Regions from separate parts of the Sodalis sp. RH21 genome, predicted to be linked through region 4. Evidence: predicted binding sites of a transcription regulator. Region 4 holds the regulator's gene; each other region holds the start of a gene.
The links. The regulator sigma-54, encoded in region 4, starts transcription at its own class of promoters, with help from an activator protein. The targets are predictions, from matches to a motif close to GTTGGCACANNTTTCGCTNT.

Region 1: hypA (hydrogenase maturation nickel metallochaperone HypA) is a predicted target of sigma-54. The motif match lies at 2,205-2,224, and genes of this name have one in related genera.
Region 2: glnK (P-II family nitrogen regulator) is a predicted target of sigma-54. The motif match lies at 2,876-2,895, and genes of this name have one in related genera.
Region 3: ACL2XP_RS20760 (pyridoxal-phosphate-dependent aminotransferase family protein) is a predicted target of sigma-54. The motif match lies at 2,064-2,083, and genes of this name have one in related genera.

What each region holds. Positions count from the first base shown of each region.
Region 1 covers NZ_CP178732.1:970,834-976,653, reverse strand. Annotated here, with positions in the region: gene hypD (hydrogenase formation protein HypD) at 1-230, opposite strand, end outside; gene hypC (HypC/HybG/HupF family hydrogenase formation chaperone) at 217-507, opposite strand; gene hypB (hydrogenase nickel incorporation protein HypB) at 565-1,629, opposite strand; gene hypA (hydrogenase maturation nickel metallochaperone HypA) at 1,679-2,023, opposite strand; gene ACL2XP_RS04470 (4Fe-4S dicluster domain-containing protein) at 2,560-3,204, shown strand; gene hyfB (hydrogenase 4 subunit B) at 3,207-5,222, shown strand; gene ACL2XP_RS04460 (respiratory chain complex I subunit 1 family protein) at 5,234-5,820, shown strand, end outside.
Region 2 covers NZ_CP178732.1:4,327,926-4,333,745, forward strand. Annotated here, with positions in the region: gene tesB (acyl-CoA thioesterase II) at 199-1,062, shown strand; gene amtB (ammonium transporter AmtB) at 1,157-2,446, opposite strand; gene glnK (P-II family nitrogen regulator) at 2,486-2,824, opposite strand; gene ACL2XP_RS20010 (SmdB family multidrug efflux ABC transporter permease/ATP-binding protein) at 3,142-4,923, opposite strand; gene ACL2XP_RS20015 (SmdA family multidrug ABC transporter permease/ATP-binding protein) at 4,916-5,820, opposite strand, start outside.
Region 3 covers NZ_CP178732.1:4,488,602-4,494,421, reverse strand. Annotated here, with positions in the region: gene ACL2XP_RS20770 (gamma-glutamyltransferase family protein) at 1-855, opposite strand, end outside; gene ACL2XP_RS20765 (MurR/RpiR family transcriptional regulator) at 996-1,838, shown strand; gene ACL2XP_RS20760 (pyridoxal-phosphate-dependent aminotransferase family protein) at 2,174-3,403, shown strand; gene hpxK (allantoate amidohydrolase) at 3,403-4,671, shown strand; gene uraD (2-oxo-4-hydroxy-4-carboxy-5-ureidoimidazoline decarboxylase) at 4,694-5,191, shown strand; gene uraH (hydroxyisourate hydrolase) at 5,188-5,523, shown strand; gene ACL2XP_RS20740 (amidohydrolase) at 5,569-5,820, opposite strand, start outside.
Region 4 covers NZ_CP178732.1:346,279-352,098, reverse strand. Annotated here, with positions in the region: gene kdsD (arabinose-5-phosphate isomerase KdsD) at 1-389, shown strand, start outside; gene kdsC (3-deoxy-manno-octulosonate-8-phosphatase KdsC) at 403-966, shown strand; gene lptC (LPS export ABC transporter periplasmic protein LptC) at 963-1,532, shown strand; gene lptA (lipopolysaccharide ABC transporter substrate-binding protein LptA) at 1,510-2,079, shown strand; gene lptB (LPS export ABC transporter ATP-binding protein) at 2,084-2,809, shown strand; gene rpoN (RNA polymerase factor sigma-54) at 2,857-4,290, shown strand; gene hpf (ribosome hibernation promoting factor) at 4,314-4,601, shown strand; gene ptsN (PTS IIA-like nitrogen regulatory protein PtsN) at 5,146-5,625, shown strand; gene rapZ (RNase adapter RapZ) at 5,738-5,820, shown strand, end outside.

The DNA of each region.
Region 1 (5,820 bases), 620 kb from region 4:
CCGGCCGGCAGCACGCACACCGGGCAGCCGGGACCATGAATAAATTCCAGGGCCGGCGGCAGCAGTTTATCGAGTCCGAATTTAAAGATGGCGTGGGTATGGCCGCCGCAGACTTCCATCACTTGCAGCGGATGTTCGGCGGTAAATGCCGTCTGCGCCATGCGCTGCGCGATGCGGGCCACCAGCGCCTTAACCAGCTCGGGCTGGCGGTATTCGTCAACGAACCGCATGCTCGCCTCCGCGCATAAAATAGCCGACGTCCGGCTCCACCTCGCCCATCTGGCGCAGGGCGTCTAGCGTTTCCCTGGCTTCCCCCTCGTCCAGCAGGCTCATGGCGAATCCCACATGTACCAATACCCACTGGCCCGGCAGCGCCGCCATGGCGGCATCGTCGGCGCAGACCAGCCGGACGTTGACCCGCCGTTTGACGCCGCATACGTCTACCCAGGCGTTGCCCGGGGCGGTTTCATCCAGCGCGATAACCTGGCCGGGAATGCCTATGCACATGTTATTTCTCCAGCCCGCTCTACCAGGCGTCACTCGTTTTGCCGCGCGGGGCGGCGTTCAGCAGCCGCGCTGCTCCGCCAGCCAGCTTATCCAGGCGTCCATACCCTCGCCGGTGGTGGCGGATACCAATAGCACCGCTATGGCCGGATTGACCTGGCGGGCGTTGGCGATACAGGCGTCGACATTAAAATGCACCCACGGCAATAAATCCGTCTTGTTCAGGATCATTAAACCGGCGGCGGCGAACATATGAGGGTATTTCAGCGGCTTGTCTTCGCCTTCGGTGACCGACAGCACCACCACTTTATGACGCTCGCCGAGATCAAAACCGGCTGGACAGACCAGATTGCCGACATTTTCGATAAACAGCAGGCTATTGTCCGGCAGCGCCAGCCGGTGGGCGGCGTCATGGATCATTTGCGCATCGAGGTGGCAGCCTTTGCCGGTATTCACCTGAATGGCCGGGGCGCCGGTGGCGCGGATGCGCTCGGCGTCATTGGTGGTTTGCTGATCGCCTTCAATCACCGCGCAGCTTATTTGGTCTTTCAGCCGGAGCAGCGTTTCGGTCAACAGCGTGGTTTTACCCGAACCGGGGCTGGAGACCAGATTGAGCGCCAGAATATTTTGCTCCAGGAAATGCTGCCGGTTATGGGCCGCCAGACGGTTGTTTTTATCCAGCACATCGATTTCGATTTCCACCATGCGGCGCTGGGTAAGGCCAGGGGCATGAGTGCCCGCCTCGCCGTGGCCGTAATGCAGATCGCCCCGGGCATCCGCGCTGGGGGCGAAGGCTTCGGGACCCCCGGACGACGGCCTGTCGCCCTGCTCCGCGTCCCGCCGGGGTCCGGGGGCCGCCTGGGTGACCGGGCCATAATAATAGTGGTTATGGACATGCACATCGCCGTGATAGTGATTGACCACCTGCGCCGGCTCGGCGCCGCTGCCCGGCAAACGGATAGTGCGCGGCGCCCGGACGGCGCCAGCGTGCTGATGGGCAAAAACGGGGTCGCCGTTATGGGGATGGACATGGGGATGATCGTGATGATGATCGTCATGGGCATGATGATGTTCGTCGCCCTCGATATGGCGCTCGCCGTCGGCGCAACCGCAGGTACTGCACATGAAAAATCTCCTCGCTTAACGGTATATCAAATGACCCGGCGCCGAGAAATCAGGCCACTTCCAGTCGTTTGATTTGAATATTGTCATGGGCGTCGGTTTGCAGCGCGCGGCCGCCGCACAGCGGACAAACCAGAATCGGCGCGTCGGGCAAGGTGACTCGCTGCCGGCAATCGTTACACCAGGCCTGCGCCGGCTGCTGCTCCAGGTGCAGTTGGCACCCCTGCGCCAGCGTACCGCGGCAAACCAGGTCAAAACAAAAGTGCAGCGACTCCGCCTCCACGCAGGAAAACGCGCCGATGGACAGCCAGACGCCGGTCACGCGCCGGGCGCCGTTCAACCGCGCCTGCTGTTCCAGGATCTCAAGCGTGTTTTGCGCCAGGGTCAATTCGTGCATGGCAATGCATGCATAGGCAATTTGTTCATAAATAAAATTCGTTCATAATCATAAATAGCACCGCCCAATACTCCGCCAGTTGGCGGCGGTTGTCATGCGCCATGGTCCCGCTTTGTGCCAGACCTCATACAAAACCGCCATCGCGCGCGTTGCTTACCGGCTACCTGCCAATCTATAAACCTATGCAAAACCGATGCCACCGCCAAACCGCCGTCCGCGGCAGCCCAGCATAAAAATCCACACCGATTTAATAATATAAATCAATAAATTAACTAAACCCATTGTTATCACCCTTGCGCTGGCGTCCGTTCCAACACGTCGTCATTTATGACGAAGGGCGGTCGGCTTCCCCGATCGACACTTATGACGATATGCCCTATCGGCGGCCCCCCGGCCGCGAGGGCGGCGGACGCCAGCCCGCGGCCGGCGGCGCCCCGCGGCTATAACCACACTAGTGGCATGGAATATGCTTTAGTCGCCAGCAACATTTCAGCATGCAGCCTGACCGTCATCCGTTTCTCCTGGAGGAGAAGGTTATGAACCGCTTTGTTATCGCGGAGCCACAGCTTTGTATTGGATGCAATACCTGTATGGCCGCCTGTACCCAGGTGCATAAGGCCGTGGGGTTGCAGTCGCATCCCAGACTGTCCGTAACGCGCACCGACAAATATACCGCGCCGTTGCTCTGCCGCCATTGTGAAGATGCGCCCTGCGCCCGCGTCTGTCCGGTAAACGCCATTACCCACGGCTCCGACGCTATCGTACTGAATGAAAGCCTGTGCATCGGCTGCAAGCTATGCGGGCTGGCGTGCCCGTTCGGCGCCATTACGCCGTCCGGCAGTACGCCGGTGAATATACCTTCCCTATTCACCCATTTTATTCCTTCGCAGCAATTGACGGACGTGCCCGAAAGCCCGCAGAACATGAACCCTTTCCTGGCCTGGAACGCCGGCGTCAGGAGCGTGGCGGTGAAGTGCGATCTGTGTGATTTCCTGCCCGGCGGCCCGCAATGCGTACGGGTGTGCCCCACCGATGCGCTGGTGCTGGTAGAAGACGGCGCCGTGGAACAGGCCAGCCGCAATCGGCGCCTGTACGCGGCGCGCTTTCTGTCGGCCGACCTGGATGTGTCTTCTCATATCCCGCCGGCGGCTTCATCCACCACGCCACCGGAGCAGGAGTAACTATGGGTGCCTTTCAATTACTCGGCGGTTCGCTTGGGCTGTATGTTATCGGCGGCCTGCTATCCCTGCTGCTGGCGCGCCGGGAACCACTGGCGATTTGGGTTGCCGGCCTGACGGCCATGGCCGGCGGCATTCTCGGGCTGCTGGCCGCGGCGCCGGTCTTGCTGAGCGGCGAGACGCTGGCCTACACCGCCGCCGGTCCGTTCCCGTTTGCCGCCTTCAGCGTGCGCCTGGACGGCCTGGCGGCCTTTATGGTGCTGGTGATTTCGCTGCTGGTGACCATTTGCGCCCTCTATTCCATCGCCTATGTGCGGGAATATATCGGCCGGGGCGCGGCGGCGATAGGGTTCTTTATGAATCTGTTCATCGCCTCGATGGTGACCCTGGTGGTCATGGATAACGCCTTCTGGTTTATCATTTTCTTCGAAATGATGTCGCTGGCATCGTGGTTCCTGGTGATTGCCGATCAGGATGAAGAATCGGTGGACGCCGGCCTGCTGTACTTTTTTATCGCCCATGCCGGTTCGGTGCTGATCATGGTGGCGTTCTTCCTGATGTGGCGCCAAAGCGGCAGCCTGGAGTTCGCTTCGTTCCGCGCCCTGTCGCTGTCGCCGGCCGGCGCGTCGGCGGTGTTCCTGCTGGCGTTCTTCGGATTCGGCGCCAAGGCGGGCATGCTGCCGCTGCACAGCTGGCTGCCGCGCGCGCATCCCGCCGCGCCGTCCCACGCCTCGGCGCTGATGTCGGGGGTGATGGTCAAGATCGGCATCTTCGGCATTATCAAGGTAGGCATCGACCTGCTGGGCGCCAGCCAATTGTGGTGGGGTATTCTGGTGCTGGCCTTCGGCGCGGTGTCGTCGGTGCTCGGGGTGCTGTACGCCCTGGCGGAACACGATATCAAACGGCTGCTGGCCTGGCATACCGTGGAAAACATCGGCATCATTTTGATGGGCGTAGGTGTGGGCATGGTCGGCATCGCCGCCCACCATCCGGTGCTGGCCGCCCTGGGCCTGCTCGGCGCGCTCTACCATCTGCTCAACCATGCGGTGTTCAAGGGCCTGCTGTTTCTCGGCGCCGGAGCGATTATCTGGCGCGTGCATACCCGCGATATGGAAAAGATGGGCGGACTGGGCCGGCTGATGCCGTTCACCGCCCTGGCGTTTCTTATCGGCTGTATGGCCATCTCCGCATTGCCGCCGCTCAATGGCTTCGTCAGCGAGTGGTACACCTACCAATCCCTATTCACCATGAGCCACGACGGCAGCTTTATCATGCGCCTGAGCGGCCCGGTGGCGATTGTGATGCTGGCGATTACCGGCGCGCTGGCGGCCATGTGCTTTGTCAAAGTGTACGGCATTAGCTTCTGCGGCGCGGCCCGCAGCGAAAAGGCCGCCCAGGCGCGCGAAGTGCCCTGGCAGATGACCGTGGCCATGGCGCTGCTGGCGCTGCTGTGCGTCGTGCTCGGCGCGGGCGCGTCGTGGGTGGCGCCGGTGCTGGCCAACGTGGCCGCCGGCCTGAGCCATACCCATGATTTCACCGTCGTCCAGGGCGCGCTGCTGGTGCCGCAGCAGGCCGGCCAGGCCATGCTGTCGCCGCTGATGATATTTATCCTGCTGCTGGCCCTGCCGCTGATCCCCCTGGCGATTTACCTGCTGCGCAAAGGCGGACAGCCGGGCTATCGCCGCCGCGGCGATCCCTGGGCCTGCGGTTATGGCTGGGAGCCGCTGATGGCCATGTCGGCCGGCGGCTTTACCCAGCCGCTGCGCGTGATGTTCGCCGTCCTTTACCGGCTGCGCCGCCAGCTCGACCCCTCCCCCGCGTTGCGCCGGGCGCTGGAGCGCACCACGCAGGGCGCCGGCCGGGTAGAGCCGTTCTGGGATGACAGTATTATCAACCCATTGGTACGTATCACCCAGCGTTTAGGGGTGCAGGTCCAGGTATTGCAGGGCGGGGATTTTAGGATCTACTGCCTGTACGTGGTCGCTGCGCTGGTCATCCTGCTGCTAGCCACCGCCCTCTGAGGAGAGAGACCATGTTGATACAACCGTTGCCGTCGCTGACCATGGGGCTGTTCGCGCTGGCGCAGGCATTACTGCTGCTGGCGATAACCCCGCTGCTCACCGGCCTCTCCCGCCAGATCCGCGCCCGCATGCACTCCCGGCGCGGGCCGGGCCTGTGGCAGGATTATCGCGATATCGCCAAGCTGCTTAAACGCCAGGAAGTGGCGCCCGAGCAGGCCGGGCCGGTCTTTCGCGTCATGCCCTACATGCTGCTGGGCAGCATGCTGCTGGTCTCCATGACCCTGCCGGTCTTTACCCGGCTATCGCCGTTCGGCGCGGCGGGGGATTTGATCGCGCTGCTGTATCTGTTCGCGCTGTTCCGCTTTTTCTTTTCGCTGGCCGGGCTGGATACCGGCAGCACCTTCGCCGGCATCGGCGCCAGCCGCGAGCTGACGCTGGGCGTACTGGTGGAGCCTACGCTGATCCTGGCGCTGCTGGTGGTGGCGCTGATTACCGGCTCCACCAACATCGGCACCATCAGCGCCACCCTGTCGGTAAGCTGGATTTCCCCCACCGCCACCCTGCTGGCCCTGCTGGCCTGCGGTTTCGCCACCTTTAT
Region 2 (5,820 bases), 2.0 Mb from region 4:
GGCGGTGAATTCGTAGTGGTTAAACCACCTAATATTTTAAGCATGGCACAGTATTCTGATATTTTCCTGTCGGTTATACGCGCCGCACAGGTTTTTGCCTGGCCGCGGCCAAACGGGAATATACTGGGTTATATTATCGGCGGACCGACTGCCGTCCTATACTCCCCGCCGGGGCGATGTGTTTAATGGAGCCGTTTCATGAGCCAGCAACTCGATCTGCTGTTAAAACTCCTGCAATTGGAAAAAATCGAGGATGGCCTGTTTCGTGGCCAAAGCGAAGACTTGGGATTACCGCGGGTGTTCGGCGGCCAGGTGGTGGCCCAGGCGTTATTTGCCGCCAGGCAGACCGTACCGGCAGAGCGGCATGTCCACTCTTTCCATAGCTATTTCCTGCGGCCCGGCGAGGTCAGCCGGCCGATTGTTTATCAGGTAGCCACGCTGCGCGACGGCAAAAGCTTCAGCGCGCGCCACGTTAGCGCCGTGCAGCACGGACAGCCGATATTTTATCTTACCGCCTCGTTCCAAGCCCCCGAACACGGGTTTGAGCATCAAAACGCCATGCCCCAGGTGCCGCCCCCTGAAGGACTTCCCGCGGAACAGGATTTTGCCCGTCGGCTGGCCGCCGGTTTGCCGCCGGCGCTGCGGGAAAAATTAACCAGGGAACGCCCCATCGAGATGCGGCCGGTGATTTTTCACAACCCGTTCCAGGGCGGCGTTGAAAAACCACAGCGTTATGTCTGGCTGCGGGCGGCGGGCGACCTTCCCGACGATGCCGAGACCCATCAATATTTGCTGGGCTATGCGTCGGATTTCAATTTCCTGCCGACTGCGCTACAGCCCCATGGCAAGGGGTTCCTGGAACCGGACATACAGATAGCCACCATCGACCACTCCATGTGGTTCCATCGGCCGTTCCGCTTCGACGATTGGCTGTTATACGCCATTGAAAGCCCCTCCGCTTCCGGCGCGCGGGGTTTTGTCCGCGGACAAATTTATCGCCGCGACGGCGTGTTGATCGCGTCGACGGCGCAGGAAGGGGTGATCCGCCATCTGGCGGGATAAACCGACAAAAAACGGGGGCGATGGCTCGCCCCCGTTTTTGACTATCGCGATCATTCGTCGCCGCCGCCATCACTGCCCGGCGGCAACCGGATGATTATTCGTTATAGGCATTTTCGCCATGGCTGTTGACGTCCAGACCTTCGCGTTCCTGTTCTTCCGAAACCCGCAGACCCACCACCATATCGGCAATCTTGAAGCCGATAAAGGCCACTACGCCGGACCATATCAGACAGACGATCACGCTGTAGAGCTGAACCCAGAGCTGATGGCCCATGGTAACGCCCTGCGCGTAGCCCACGCCGCCAAGGGAAGCGGAAGTGAACACCCCGGTCAGCAGACAGCCTACGATACCGCACACGCCGTGCACGCCGAATACGTCGCAGACGTCATCCACCCGCAGCCATTTCTTCAGGGCCACCACCCCCCACAGACCGGCTACGCCGCCTACCAGGCCAATCACCAGCGCACCGCCGACACCTACGGTACCCGCGGCCGGGGTAATGGCAACCAGACCGGCGATACAGCCGGAACAGGCGCCCAGCAATGAAGGTTTGCCGCGCAGCATCCATTCAACGAAGACCCATGACAGGATCGCGCCGGCGGTAGCCATCACGGTATTGAGGAACGCCAGGGCGGCGATTTCGTTGGCGGCGCTGGCGGAACCGGCGTTAAAGCCGAACCAGCCCACATACAGAATCGCGGTACCGGTGAAGACCATCGGCAGATTATGCGGTTTGAACGCTTCTTTGCCGAAGCCGGAGCGTTTACCCAGCATATATGCCCCGACCAGGCCTGCACTGGCGGCATTGATATGCACCACGGTACCGCCGGCGAAGTCCAACGCGCCCTGAGCGGCCAGGTAACCGCCCGCCCACACCATATGCGCCATGGGCAGATAGGAAAAGGTCAGCCAAACCAGAACAAAAATCAGCACCGCCGAGAAGCGGATACGTTCAGCCAGAGCGCCGACGATAAGTCCGACGGTGATACAGGCGAACGAGCACTGGAACGCCACGTGGATCAATTGATAGAACGTACCGGTCAACGCGGTGAGTTCGATATTTTTAAGCATCGTCCAGCCGAAACCGCCAAAAAAGGGATTACCTTCGCTGAAGGCCAGGGAATACCCGTAAATCAGCCACAACACGCAGACCATGGCGAAAGTTACCGCAACCTGCGTCAGCATCGACAGTACGTTTTTAGCGCGCAGCAGGCCGCCGTAAAATAAAGCAATGCCCGGCAAGGTCATGAACAACACCAGGGCGGTGCTAATCATCATAAAGGCATTGTCGGCCTTATCAGCAACGGGCGCTGCGGCCATGGCCCATGTCGGCAACAATGCTGCTACTGCGCCGACGCCGGTTAATGAGACAAGTTTCTTCATTTTCATTCATCCCTATCCACAAAATTCGCGCGTGTGTCGTTAAAGTGCTGCTTCGTCGGTTTCACCGGTACGAATACGAATGACCCGTTGTAACTCTGCAACAAAAATCTTGCCGTCCCCGATTTTACCGGTGTAAGCCGCTTTACTAATCACGTCGATAACTTCATCGAGCTGGTCGTCGGCAATGGCAATATCAATTTTTACTTTTGGCAAAAAATTCACGCTATATTCAGCACCGCGATAAAGCTCGGCATGGCCTTTTTGCCGTCCAAACCCTTTCACCTCGGTGACCGTCAGCCCTTGAATTCCCACAGCAGAAAGTGCTTCTCGCACGTCTTCCAATTTAAATGGTTTAATCACCACGGTTACCAGCTTCATATGTTCCCCCTCAAGAATTTGGATCCGAACTCGCGACCACTACGCCAGAGTAAAGCAAAGCATGTGCCATAAATGTTTTGAAATAGAAATTTACCGTTAGACGCCTGCCAATGGAGCAAGCACCGGCTTTGGTCAAAAAAGGCGGAAAGCGGCGGGTTAAAAGAGGCAGTGGTAACGCACCAAAAAGGAGCGTCATGCCATATTAAGGTGCGTTTGGGGAGTCGTGCACGCCGCGCATGCGCAATCCCGGTGCGCGAGCGCAGCGGCAAAGAGCCGGACAGGCCGCGAACGGCCTGTTTGACGATAGCCGCGGGGGATTACGCGGGCGGCGCCTCGGCCAGCGCCGAGTCGGCATTCAGCGCGCGGCCGACCTGCTGTAATCGGTACATTTGGAAATACCGGCCTTGCTGTTGCAGCAACGCCTCGTGGGAGCCCCGTTCCACGGCCTGGCCCCGGTGCAAAACCAGAATTTCATCCGCATCGACGATAGTGGATAAGCGATGGGCGATGACCACCAGGGTAGTTTGGCGGCGGATGGCCGCCAGCGCCCGCTGGATGGCTTGTTCCGTCCCGGAGTCGATATTGGCCGTGGCTTCGTCGAGGATTAAAATCTCCGGGGTCAGCACCAGCACCCGCGCCATGGCCAATAGCTGCTTTTGGCCGACCGACAGGGTATTGCCCTGTTCCCCGAGTTCGGCGTAGATCCCCCCGGGCAGCGCGCGCACCAGCTCCGCCAACTGCACCTGTTCAAGGGCGCGCCAGGCCTGGGCCTCGCTGATATCCCGTCCCAGGGTGATATTGGTAAATACCGTATCCGCCATCACCACCGGGTCCTGCTGGACGATAGCCACCCCCTGTCTGAGTACCCGGTGCGACAGGCTGGCGATCGGCCGCCCGTCCAGCAATAGCTCGCCCTGCGTTATGGGATAGTAGCCCATCATCAGATTGGCCAGTGTGCTTTTGCCGCTGCCGGTATGCCCCACCAGCGCGACAAAGCTGCGCGAAGCCACGGACAGGGAAATATCACGCAGCACCGGCGCGCCCTGGCGGTATGCGAACGTCAGGCGCCGGATATCGATGCGCCCGCCGCTCAAGGGCTGTTCATCATCGCCATAGCGCTGCCTGTCGCCGTCCATCAGCTCAAAGATACGTTCTCCCGCCACCACCGCCTGTTGCAGCATCGACTGCTGCGTGGTGAGCTCGATAAGCGGTTCATTCAAGCGGCCCAGGTAGTTGATGAAAGCATAGAGCACCCCGACGCCGACGGTCCCGGCCGGACTAAAGCCAAACAGCATCAGCAGACCACACAACACCAGCGCCGACAGCAGGCTGAGCAAGGGGCGCAGCAAGAAGCCTTCCAGGCGCAGCGTTTGCATGCGGGCCAGATAATGGGCATGGCTGGCATCCGCCAGCCGAGCGCCAAAACGCGCCTGCTGCCGGAATTGCTGAATCACGCCCATGCCGCCGATCGCTTCATTAAAGCCGTTGTTGATATCCGCCAGGTACGCCCGCAGACGGCGGACTATCGGAGTGCTGTAACGCTGGTACAGGGTCATCACCAGGGCCACCACCGGGAAAATGACCAGCGAAATGCAGGCCATGCGCCAGTCGAGCATAAACATGGCGACCAGCATGGCGCCCACCAGGGCGATACAGCGCAATACCGTCGCCATCACCGTGACGTAGAGATCTTTAACCACCTCGGTATCGTTGGTGACGCGGGAAATAAGCTGCCCCACCGGTTGGGTATCAAAGGCGCTGAGGGGCTGGCGCAGCGAGGCGTCCATAACCTCGGTGCGCACCTGCTGCACCACGTCCAGGGCCGTGCGGTTAAATAATAACGCCTGATAATAGCGCAGGGCGGCGGACACCAATTGCAGGGCGATATAGGCCAGCGCCAGCCCGCCGACCAGCAGCGGCGGAAAAGTCTTCAGCGGCAGGACGCGGTCGATGAAATAGCTGATAACCACGGGGCCCGCCACTTCCGCGCCGGCCGCCACCCACAGCATCAGCACCGCCAGGGAGAGGGGACGGCGATAAGGCAGGCTATAGGCCAGCAAGCGTTTTAAGGTCGGCCACAGATTTTGCCAATTACGCATCGGCCGCCTCCGGTTCATCCGGGTCGGCGGTCAACGCCGCCTCCAGTTGCTGATAGCGGTACATATCCCGATACCAGCCTGGCTCCGACAATAGGTCCTGGTGCGGGCCCCGCTGGCTCAGGGTGCCGCGGCGCAGCACCAGGATCTCGTCGGCCGCCGTCAGCGCCGATAGCCGGTGGGCGGTAATAATCAGGGTGCGCCCTTCGCCCCAGCGGCGCAGGTTATGCAAAATAGTATGTTCGGTGCGCCCGTCTACGGCGGACAGGGCATCGTCCAGCACCAGGATTTCCGCTTCCAGCAGCAGGGCGCGGGCGATGGACAACCGTTGCTTCTGCCCGCCGGAGAGCATTACCCCCCGCTCGCCCACTTCGGTTTCATAGCCTTGCGGCAGGCGCAGGATATCATCATGAACGCAGGCCAGCTCCGCCGCCCGTTCAATTTGCGCCGCGGTGGCGTCCGGTCGGCCAAGGGCGATATTGCGCGCCACCGTGTCGGAAAACAGAAACGGCGTCTGGCTGACCACCGCCAGGCGGCTGTGCCAATTATCCAGCGCGATCTCGGTCAACGGCAGGCCGTGGAAATGTATCGCGCCGCGCGTCACGTCAAAATGGCGCTGGATCAAGGATAACAGCGTGCTTTTACCCGCCCCGGTAGGCCCGCAGATGCCGAGCACCTGGCCCGGGGCCAGCGTCAGCCGGATATCATGCAGCGTGGGCGCGCTCGCCTGCGGGTAAGTGAAGCTCTCCACCGCCACCTCCAGGGTGCCGCGCCCTGCGGGCAGAGTTTGCCCGCCGTCCTTGACCTCCGGCGCCTCCGCCAGGGTCTGCCGTATGCGGCTATAGGCGGCGCTGCCCCGCTCAACGATGTTAAACATCCAGGCCAGCGCCAGCATGGGCC
Region 3 (5,820 bases), 1.8 Mb from region 4:
GACAATCCGGTGGATGGTCTGGCTTTCCGGCTGTCCGCTCATGGCGAGGCGATCCGTAAGTCCCAGTATCATCAGCGATACCAGCCCCTGGGTCGGGGGCGCCAGATTATAAATCTCCCCCTGCTCGTGCAGCAGGCGCAGGGGCGTGCGCCGCTGGGCGCGATAGGCCGCCAGATCGGCGCCGGTTACCGGCATGCCGAGGCGGTCCATATCTTTGGCCATGGCGGCGGCCACGGTGCCGCGATAGAAACTGTCCAGCCCCTCCAGGGTCAGGGTGGTCAGGGTGGCGGCCAATTGCGGCTGGGTAAACCGGCTGCCGGCGGCGGGCACATTTCCGCCGGGCAAAAACAGCGGCGCAAAGCCTTTAAGCTCCGCGAGTTCGGCGAACTTGGCCCGGGATGCCTGTTCCTGGGATAACGACAGCGGCATGCCGTCGGCGGCGTAGCGTATCGCATCCGCCAGCAGGCGCGACAGCGGCAGCGGCCGGGCGCCCATCTCCCGCGCAATGCCCAGGGCTTCCTGCCAGCCGCCCACGGTGCCCGCCACCGTTAAGGCGGATTTGACGCCGCGGTGGGGAATGCGGGTTTCCCCCTGGTAAAAGCCGGTAGTGGCCAATTCGCCCGCCGGGCCGCTGGCGTCAATGGCGATAGGATCGCCATGGGGCGGCACGATCAGCCAAAATCCGTCGCCGCCGAGTCCGTTCATATGGGGGTAGACCACCGCGATGGTCGCCGCGGCGGCCACCATGGCTTCAATGGCGCTCCCGCCTTCGCGCAGAATGGCCAGCGCGCTTTCGCTGGCCAGATGGTGCGGAGTCACCGCCATACCCATGGGGGCCATATTGCTGTTGATCATGCTGATGCTTCCTTTATCCCCGTAGGCCATGGTAATTATTAAGCAAGAGGCGTTCCAACCTGCGGCCGCGCGCGGGCATGCCCGCCGAACGGCAAGTTATGCTAGGGTAGAATGCAATACAGGGCCATCGGGAAAGGACGATTATGCAGTTTAACGAGCGGCTGCGCGCCGGCTATGAGCAGCTTTCGCCGCAGGAGCAGCGGGTAGCCGGGTTTATTTTTGACCATTATGACGATATGACCAGCTATAACAGCGCGGAGCTGGCGCGGCTGAGCGGCGTGTCCAAGGCGACCGTCAGCCGCCTGTTCAAGCGGCTGGGTTATGCCAGCTATCGCCAGGTGCGCGAGGAACTGCGCACCCTGCGCCAAAGCGGAATGCCGCTGGCCGACAGCCGTGACGCGGTGCAGGGCAATACCCTGCTGGCGCGCCATTATAAACAGGAGATGGCCAACCTGGCGCACTGGGCGGCGCGCCAGGATGCGGAAGAATTCGCGGCGGTGATCCAGGGGATGCAACATGCCCGCAGACTGTGCCTGGTGGGCTTGCGCAATAGCTACCCGGTGGCCATGCACCTGCGCCAGCAGCTTGTGCAGATCCGCGGGCAGGTCAGCTTGTTGCCGCAGCCGGGCCAGACGCTGTCCGAAGATATTGTCGATCTTGATGCGGGAGATATGGTTATCGTGGTGGCTTTTCGCCGGCGCCCCCGGCAAATCCGTCCGCTGCTGGCGCAACTGCAAAACCGCCAGGTGCCGGTATTGCTGATTAGCGAACCCCAGGCGCGCGCGTTAATTCCCCTGGCCCGCTGGCATTTCGCCGTCCCCCTGGACAGCGTGTCCGCCTTTGATTCCTACTCCTCGGCCATGAGTTTGGTGAATCTTATCAGCAATGCTCTGCTGCATGACGCGCTGGCGGCCGGCCGGCTGCGAATCCACCAAATCGCCGGGCTGTATGGCGAACTGGATGAACTGGAGCCGCGGGATTGACGGCGCCGATGGGAACCGCGCCACTGATTGCCCCGATTTATCCCCCCGGCTGCCGGATTGCGCCCTAAAAAGGTGCTTTATCCCTCAATTGGTGCGGCCAAGTCTTCTGGACGGTCCTCAATTCCCCCGGGCGCTACTTGGATATTATTTGCACGCTATCCGCCTGCATTCCCTGAAAACCCGGTTTGCGCGCCGCCGCGCCGGGTTTGTCAAACGCGCGGGCGAGATGGCACAGTAGTTGCAAATTTAGTTGCAGATGACATAAATAAGAACCGATAGTTTCATTACGCTTACCTGACTGCCTCAAGGCAGGGCAAAAGGATACACCAGTGACTATGGCAAATTTCGATCAAATCAATCCCCCGCACCGCCTGCTGATGGGACCGGGGCCGATAAACGCCGATCCCCGGGTGCTGCGGGCGATGGCCAGCCAACTGCTTGGCCAGTACGATCCGGCGATGACCGATTATATGAACGAGGTGATGGCGCTGTACCGGGCGCTGTTTCGCACCGAAAACCGCTGGACGCTGCTGGTGGACGGCACCTCGCGCGCCGGTATCGAAGCGGTGTTGGTCTCGGCGATCCGTCCCGGCGATAAAGTGCTGGTGCCGGTGTTTGGCCGCTTCGGCCATCTGCTGTGCGAGATTGCCCGGCGCTGCCGCGCGGACGTGCACAGCATCGAAGCGCCCTGGGGGGAAGTGTTCAGTCCCGAGGCGATCGAGGACGCCATCAAACGGGTGCGCCCGCGCGTGCTGTTAACCGTGCAGGGCGATACGTCCACCACTATGCTGCAACCGCTGGAACAGCTGGGGGACATTTGCCGACGGTACGATGTACTGTTTTACAGCGACGCCACCGCTTCGTTTGGCGGTAATCCGCTGGAAACCGACGCCTGGGGGCTGGATGCGGTGTCCGCCGGCCTGCAAAAATGCCTCGGCGGCCCCTCCGGCAGCGCGCCGGTGACGCTCAGTCCGCGTTGTGAAGCGTCCATCCGCCGTCGCGCCTGTGTGGAAGCCGGCATCCGCACCGCCGAGCATCGGCAAGGCGAGGACGAGATGATTTACTCAAATTATTTTGATCTGGGCATGATCATGGATTACTGGGGACCGGAGCGGCTCAATCACCATACCGAAGCCACCAGCATGCTGTTTGCCGCCCGTGAATGCGCCCGCCTGTTGCTGGCGGAGGGGATCGACGCGGCCATTGCCCGCCATAAGCTGCACGGCGGGGCGATGCTGGCCGGCATTCGCGGCATGGGGCTGGAGGTGTTCGGGGATATGCGGCATAAAATGAATAATGTGCTGGGCGTAGTGATTCCGCCGGGCATCGCCGGCGAGCAGGTACGCCAGATGATGCTCAATGATTTCGCCATCGAAATCGGCACGTCGTTTGGGCCGCTGCACGGCAAAATCTGGCGTATCGGCACCATGGGTTATAACGCCCGCAAAGACTGCGTGATGCAAACCCTCGGCGCCCTGGAAGGCGTATTGCACCGGCTCGGATTCGTCAGCCCGCAGGGCGCCGGACTCCAGGCGGCCTGGGATAGCTATGGGGCGCAGGCGTGATGGGGGCGCATCGGCGGCCGCAGGCGGAGATGCCGGCGGAATTGGCCGATGACGCCGCCCGGCGGGTGATGCTGCGCTGCGATATATTGGCCGGAATTACCGAAACCCCGGGCCAGTTGACCCGGCGTTATCTGTCGCCGCAGCATGTGCAAGCCAATCTTCAGGTGGCCGATTGGCTGCGCGCGGCGGGTATGCGGGTGTGGCAGGATAGCGTCGGCAATATTTGCGGGCGTTATGAAGGTTTGCAACCCGATCTGCCGGCCATTTTGCTGGGCTCGCATCTGGATACGGTGCGTAATGCCGGGCGTTATGACGGCATGCTGGGGGTGCTGGCGGCCATTGAAGTGGTGCAATTTTTGCACAGCCGGCAATTGCGCCTGTCCAGGGCGATTGAAATCATCGGTTTTGCCGACGAAGAGGGCGCGCGTTTCGGCATCGCCCTGCTGGGTAGCCGCGGCATTACCGGTACCTGGCCCGCCGATTGGCTGGGGCGGGAAGATGCGGACGGTATCAGCGTGGCCCAGGCCCTGCGCCAGGCGGGACTAGACCCGCTGCGCATCGGCCGGGCTAAACGCGATCCCCGTGCCTTCAGCGCTTATCTGGAACTGCATATTGAACAGGGACCCTGTCTGGAGCAGGCGGGGCTGGCCCTGGGCGTGGTATCGGCCATCAACGGCGCCCGCCGGCTGAACTGCCGGTTCAGCGGGGTCGCCGGGCACGCCGGCACGGTGCCCATGGCGCTGCGCCGGGACGCGCTGACCACCGCGGCGCGCTGGATCGCGGAGATTGACGATTTCGCCGCCGCCCACGGGCCGCAGTGGGTGGCGACGGTGGGCATGTTGCAGTGCCTGCCGGGGGCGGTGAACGTGATCCCGGGCGACGTGACATTGACGCTTGATGTGCGCGGCCCGGCCAATGCCGGGCTGGACGCGCTGCTGGCGGCGTTACTGGATCGCGCCGGGACCATCGCCCACGCGCGCGGGCTGACGTTTACGGCGGAACAGTTCTACCGCATCGACGCCACTCCTTGCGACGCCGTTTTACAGGCGCGGCTCGGCGACAGCGTATGCCGGGTCCAGTCCGTTAGCCCGGCTTTGCCCAGCGGCGCCGGCCATGATGCCATCGCGGTGGCGGAATGTTGGCCGGTGGGCATGCTGTTTGTACGCTGCGAGCGCGGCATCAGCCATCATCCGGATGAATCGGTCCTGGCGGCGGATGTGGCGCTGGCGATCCGCGCCTATGCCGATGCGGTGATATCCCTAACGTAGTAGGGCGAAAGGAGGATTGATCGTGACGCTTGATGATTTTAATCTGGCCCCTCGGCAGGCCGTCAGCGACATGCTGCTGGCCTGCGCGGCAATCCCCGCCTGGGCCGACGCCATTATCGCGGCCCGGCCGTTTGCCGGCAGGGATCGGCTGATCGCGCTGGCCGGGGATCTGGCCTTGGGCTGGCGGCCGGAGCAGGTAGCCGGGGCGCTGGTCCATCATCCGCGCATCGGCGAACGGCCCGGCGGCGGCGATGTTCAATCCCGCCATTCCCGCCGCGAGCAGGCGGCGGTGGACCCGGCCGACGCAACGCTTGCCGCTGAGCTGCTGGCCGGCAATCGCCGCTATGAACAGCGCTTCGGCCAGATGTTCCTGGTGCGCGCCGCCGGACGCAGCGGGCACGAAATCCTGGCCCTTCTGCAACGGCGCCTGACGCACAGCCGGGCGCAGGAGCAGCGGGAAACCGCCCTGCAACTAAGGGAAATAGCCCTGTTACGTTTACAAGAAGGGATATCACAATGAGCAAAGTTACCACCCATATACTGGATACCTCGCGCGGTATCCCGGCGGCCAACGTCAAAATCAAGCTGGAGATCGAACGCTACGGAATGTGGGAGAAAATCAGCGAGGGGTACACGGATGACGACGGCCGGCTGCGCACCTTGACCCCGCAGGGGCTCATGCCGGGCCGTTATCGTATGAACGCCGCCGTCGGCGCCTGGTTTGCGCGCCAGGGGATTTCATCGCTCTATTGCGCCACCATAGTGGATTTTTTTATGCGCGAAACCGATACGGATTTACATTTGCCGCTGCTGATAAGCCCCTATGGCTGGTCCACCTATCGGGGCAGTTGAGCGCATCCGGTATCAACCCGCGCGCCGCCGGCCGGACGCGCCGTGCTACTCGCCCAGGCTGAACGTATCGGCATCCATCCAGGCGGGGAATGCTTCGCGATACTGGCGCAGCGCGTCCAGCGATAATTCGGCCTCCAGGCATACCGCCGCGCCCGGGGCGCCTTGGGCCAGCACCTTGCCCTGCGGGTCGATAATCATGCTGTCGCCGCTGTATTGGTGCTCGTTGCCGTCGCTGCCGACGCGGTTACAGCCCGCCACGTACGCCTGGTTCTCAATGGCTCGCGCCGCCAGCAGGGT
Region 4 (5,820 bases):
GTAAATTGTTGCTGCGGGTAGCCGATATCATGCATAACGGCGACGAAATTCCGCTGACCCCGCGCAATGCGACCCTGCGCGACGCCTTGCTGGAAATGACCCGTAAAAACCTCGGCATGACGGTTATTTGCGACGAGCGGCAAAACATCGAGGGTATTTTCACCGACGGCGATTTGCGCCGGGTGTTTGATATGGGCATCGACCTGAACCAGGCGCGCATCGTCGATCTGATGACCGCCGGCGGCATCCGGGTCAGCCCCAATACCCTGGCGGTCGATGCGCTCAATTTAATGCAATCCCGTCACATCACCTCGGTGCTGGTGGCGGATAACAACCGGCTGGTGGGCGTGGTGCATATGCATGATATGCTACGAGCCGGCGTAATTTAACAAGGAAAGCGCCATGCATGATACTCCCCGCATAGACACCTGTTATGGTCCGGTTGACGGGCAGGTATTATTAAGCGCCGGCCAAATCCGGCTGCTGATCTGCGATGTGGACGGCGTACTGTCGGATGGCCTGATCTACCAGGGCAACCAGGGCGAGGAACTCAAAGCCTTTAACGTGCGTGACGGCTACGGTATCCGATGCTTGCTGACAGCGGGTATCGAGGTCGCTATTATTACCGGCCGCTCCGCCAAGCTGGTGGAAGATCGCTGCCAAACGTTGGGGATTACCCACCTTTACCAGGGACAGTCGGATAAGCTTTTGGCCTTTGAGGCCCTATTGGGTAAACTGTCATTAACCGCGGATCGGGTCGCGTATATCGGCGACGATCTCATTGATTGGCCGGTCATGGCGCAGGTCGGGTTGAGCGTCGCGGTGGCCGACGCCCACCCGCTGCTGCTGCCGAAGGCCGATTACGTAACGCGCATAGCCGGCGGCCGCGGCGCGGTTCGCGAAGTCTGCGACCTGGTGTTGCTGGCGCAAGGGAAGCTTGAGGATGCCAAAGGGCAGTCGGTATGAGTAAAACGAAATGGTGGATTACCTTACTGCTGGTGCTGGTGGTGCTGGTATTGATCGGCCTGAATCTGACCGATTCGGATGGCGACGCCCAGCAGGTGGTGGCGGATACCGGCGAGCCCACTTATCAGAGCGAACATACCGTCACCCTGGTGTACAACCCGGTGGGCGGCCTGAATTACAAATTGATATCCGAACACGTCCAGCAGTTCGCCGTTGAGCAGATCACCTGGTTTACCCGCCCGGTGGCGACGATGTACGATGAGAACAAGGTTGCAACCTGGACAGTCAGGTCCGATCGGGCCAAGCTGACCAATGATAAAATGCTTTATTTATATGGCCATGTCGAGGTGGACAGCCTGACGCCGACCTCGCAGTTGCAGCATATCAGGACCGATAACGCCGTGGTGAATCTTGTTACGCAGGATGTCTCCTCCGATGACGAGGTAACCTTATATGGTACCGGCTTTAACTCTAAAGGCATGAAAATGCGCGGAAATCTGCGAAATAAGACTGCCGAGCTGATTGAAAAGGTCAAGACCTCTTATGAAATCCAAAACCAAAAATAAAATCCATAGCGCGTTTGCCGCCGGTGCGCTGCTGCTGGTGAGCGCCAATGCCCTGGCCCTCACCGACGATACCAATCAGCCGATTAATATCGATTCCGCGCAGCAGGCCGTCGATATGCAGACCAACACCGTCACCCTTACCGGTACGGTTATCGTCAAGCAAGGCTCCATCGATATCCGGGCGGACAAAGTGGTGATTACCCGTCCCAACGGCGAGCAGGGCAAGGAAGTGGTGGAAGGCTACGGCAATCCCGTCACCTTTTATCAGCTCCAGGACAACGGCAAGCCGGTCAAAGGCCACGCGCAGAAAGTTCGCTATGAATTGGCCAATGATTTTGTCGTATTGACCGGCGACGCTTACCTTGAGCAATTGGATAGCAACGTCAAGGGCGACCGCATTACCTATCTGGTGAAAAAACAGCAGATGGAAGCCTTCAGCGACAAGGGCAAACGGGTCACCACCGTGCTGGTTCCGTCCCAGTTGCAGGATAAGAATCCGGCAAAGGCAACGCCCGCGACGCCCGCGCCCCAAACCGGAAAAAAATAAGAGCATGGCTACATTAATCGCAGAAAACCTGGCCAAAGCCTATAAAGGCCGCCACGTGGTGGAAGACGTCAGCCTTAAGGTCAGCTCCGGGGAGATTGTGGGGCTGCTGGGGCCCAACGGCGCAGGCAAGACCACCACGTTTTATATGGTGGTGGGCATCATCCAGCGCGACGCCGGACGCATCATCATCGACGACGACGATATCAGCCTGCTGCCGCTGCATACCCGCGCGCGCCGCGGCATCGGCTATCTGCCGCAGGAGGCGTCGATTTTCCGCCGCCTGAGCGTCTATGATAACCTGATGGCGGTATTGCAAATCAGGAACGATATCAGCGCCGCGCAGCGCGCGGACCGGGCCAATGCCCTGATGGAGGAGTTTCATATCGCCCACCTGCGCGATAACCTCGGTCAATCGTTATCCGGCGGCGAGCGGCGGCGCGTGGAAATTGCCCGCGCCCTGGCGGCCAATCCAAAATTTATCCTGCTTGATGAACCTTTTGCGGGGGTAGATCCGATTTCCGTTATCGATATTAAAAAAATCATTGAACATTTGCGCGATAGCGGACTGGGCGTGCTGATCACGGATCACAACGTGCGTGAGACATTGGATGTCTGCGAACGCGCCTATATCGTCAGCCAAGGGCATTTGATCGCCCACGGTACTCCGGCGGAAATACTGCAGGACGAGCAGGTGAAACGTGTTTATCTGGGCGAAGAGTTCCGCCTCTGATAAGGTGTCCTGAAGTGAAAGGCCGATGAGGTTAATTGACGCATTATATGAAGCAAGGTTTGCAACTCAGGTTTAGTCAACAGTTGGCCATGACTCCGCAGTTACAGCAGGCGATTCGTCTGTTGCAACTGTCTACGCTTGAACTCCAGCAGGAAATACAGACCGCGCTGGAAAGCAATCCTTTGCTTGAGCAAACCGATGTCCATGAGGAAATAGAGGCCCACGACACCCCGGATAGCGAATCGCTTGATACCCGCGAAGCGATGGAACAAAAAGACATGCCGGAAGAACTGCCGCTCGATGCCACCTGGGACGAAATGTACTCGGCCGGCACCCCGTCCGGCACCGGTACCGACTACCGCGATGAAGAACTGCCGATTTACCAGGGTGAAACCATCCAGACCCTGCAGGATTACCTGATGTGGCAGGTGGAACTGACGCCGTTTTCCGATACCGATATCGCCATCGCCACCTCCATCGTCGACGCGGTGGATGAAACGGGGTATCTCACCGTGCCGCTGGAAGATATTCTGGAGTGCCTGGGCGATGACAATGTCACCATGGATGAAGTGGAGGCGGTGCTCAAGCGCGTGCAGCGTTTTGATCCGGTGGGCGTGGCGGCGCGGGATCTGCGCGATTGCCTGTTGATCCAGCTCTCCCAGTTGGCGAAGGATTTTCCTTATATCAACGAAGCCCGGCTGATTGTCAGCGAACACCTCGATTTGCTGGCCAGCCATGATTTTCGCACGCTGCTGCGCTCGACCCGGCTCAAGGAAGAGGCGCTGAAATCCGCCATGACGCTGATTCAGTCCCTCGATCCCCGCCCGGGCCAATCGATCAATACCACCGAATCGCAGTATGTCATCCCGGATGTGCTGGTGCGCAAAGTGCACAACCGCTGGACCGTGGAGCTCAATACCGACAGCGTCCCCAGTCTCAAGATCAACCAGCAATACGCCGCCCTGGGCAATACCACGCGCAGCGACGCGGACGGGCAGTTTATCCGCAGCCATCTGCAAGAAGCCCGCTGGTTGATTAAAAGCCTGGAAAGCCGTAATGATACTTTATTGAAAGTCACCCGGTGCATCGTTGAACAGCAGCAGGCCTTTTTTGAGCAAGGCGAAGAGTTCATGAGGCCCATGGTGCTGGCGGATATCGCCCAGGCGGTGGATATGCATGAATCAACGATTTCGCGGGTCACCACGCAAAAGTATCTGCACAGTCCGCGCGGTATATTCGAACTTAAATATTTTTTCTCCAGTCACGTCAGTACCGAAGGGGGGGGCGAAGCGTCCTCCACGGCCATTCGCGCACTGGTGAGAAAATTAATCGCCGCGGAAAACCCGGCGAAGCCGCTAAGCGATAGCAAGCTGACCACCCTGCTCTCCGACCAGGGCATCATGGTGGCGCGGCGAACCGTAGCAAAATACCGAGAGTCTTTATCCATCCCGCCGTCAAACCAGCGTAAACAGTTGGTTTGACCTCTACAGAGAAGGAAGACACTATGCAGCTGAATATTACCGGACAGCGCGTTGATATTACCGATGCTTTGCGCGATTTTGTGACCACGAAATTTTCCAAGCTGGAACAGTACTTCGACCGGATCAATCAGGTATATATTGTTCTGAAGATCGAAAAGGTCCAGCAAATTGCCGAAGCGACGATCCACGTTAACGGCGGTGAGCTGCATGCGACGTCAGAAGCGGATGATATGTATGCCGCCATCGATCTGCTGATCGATAAGTTGACGCGCCAATTGAATAAACATAAAGACAAACTGAAGCAGTACTAAATTCACTGTAGCCATCATCGCTACCTAACCTCACATCGGCTCGTTATGTAGATAAAACGCCCGAAAGATTTCGGGCTGCAGGCAGGCGGAACGTAGCCAACGTACCTGCGGCCCGAAAGATGACGGGTTACCCTATAGATTTCGGGTTGCGGGCAGGCGGCAAGCGAGTGAATCCCGATGAGCTTACCCAGGTAAGTGATTCGGGTGAACGAACGTAGCCAACGTACCTGCGGCCCGAAAGATGACGGGTTACCCTATAGATTTCGGGTTGCGGGCAGGCGGCAAGCGAGTGAATCCCGATGAGCTTACCCAGGTAAGTGATTCGGGTGAACGAACGTAGCCAACGTACCTGCGGCCCGAAAGATGACGGGTTACCCTATAGATTTCGGGTTGCGGGCAGGCGGCAAGCGAGTGAATCCCGATGAGCTTACCCAGGTAAGTGATTCGGGTGAACGAACGTAGCCAACGTACCTGCGGCCCGAAAGATGACGGGTAAGACGGGTTGATGAGTCATAAAGGTGATACAGAGCCTAAGTGAAATGAAATGACTAACGATACAGCAATGCAAATAAATACGGTGTTGAGCCTTGAATGCACCCGCGGCTCCATCCACTGCCAGAGCAAAAAACGCGCGCTGGAAATTATCAGCGAGCTGGCGGCCAAGCAGCTTAACCTGGCGCCCCAGGTGGTGTTCGACGCCGTATTAACCCGCGAACGCATGGGCAGCACCGGCATTGGCAACGGCATCGCCATTCCGCACGGTAAACTGGAAGAAGACACCCTGCGTGCGGTCGGCGTGTTTATCCGCCTGGAGCAACCCATTGCCTTTGATGCGATAGATAACCAGCCGGTGGATTTGCTGTTCGCGTTATTGGTGCCGGCCGAACAGTGTAAAACCCATTTGCACACCCTGTCGCTGGTGGCCAAGCGCCTGGCCGATAAAACGGTCTGTCGCCGCCTGCGCGCGGCGCAAAGCGATGAAGAACTGTATGCCATAATGACAGAAACGGAAGCCGGGTCGTAACGCGCCGGGTCGGATGCCCGCCCGGCGCCGCACCGACCCGCGGGGTATGATTGGTGCGATAACGGATGTGGTCGCCAATGTGGGTCAATAAAAATGCCAGAGGGGAGTCGTCATGGTGCTGATGATTGTCAGCGGTCGATCCGGTTCAGGGAAATCAGTTGCGCTGCGCGCGCTGGAAGATATGGGGTTTTATTG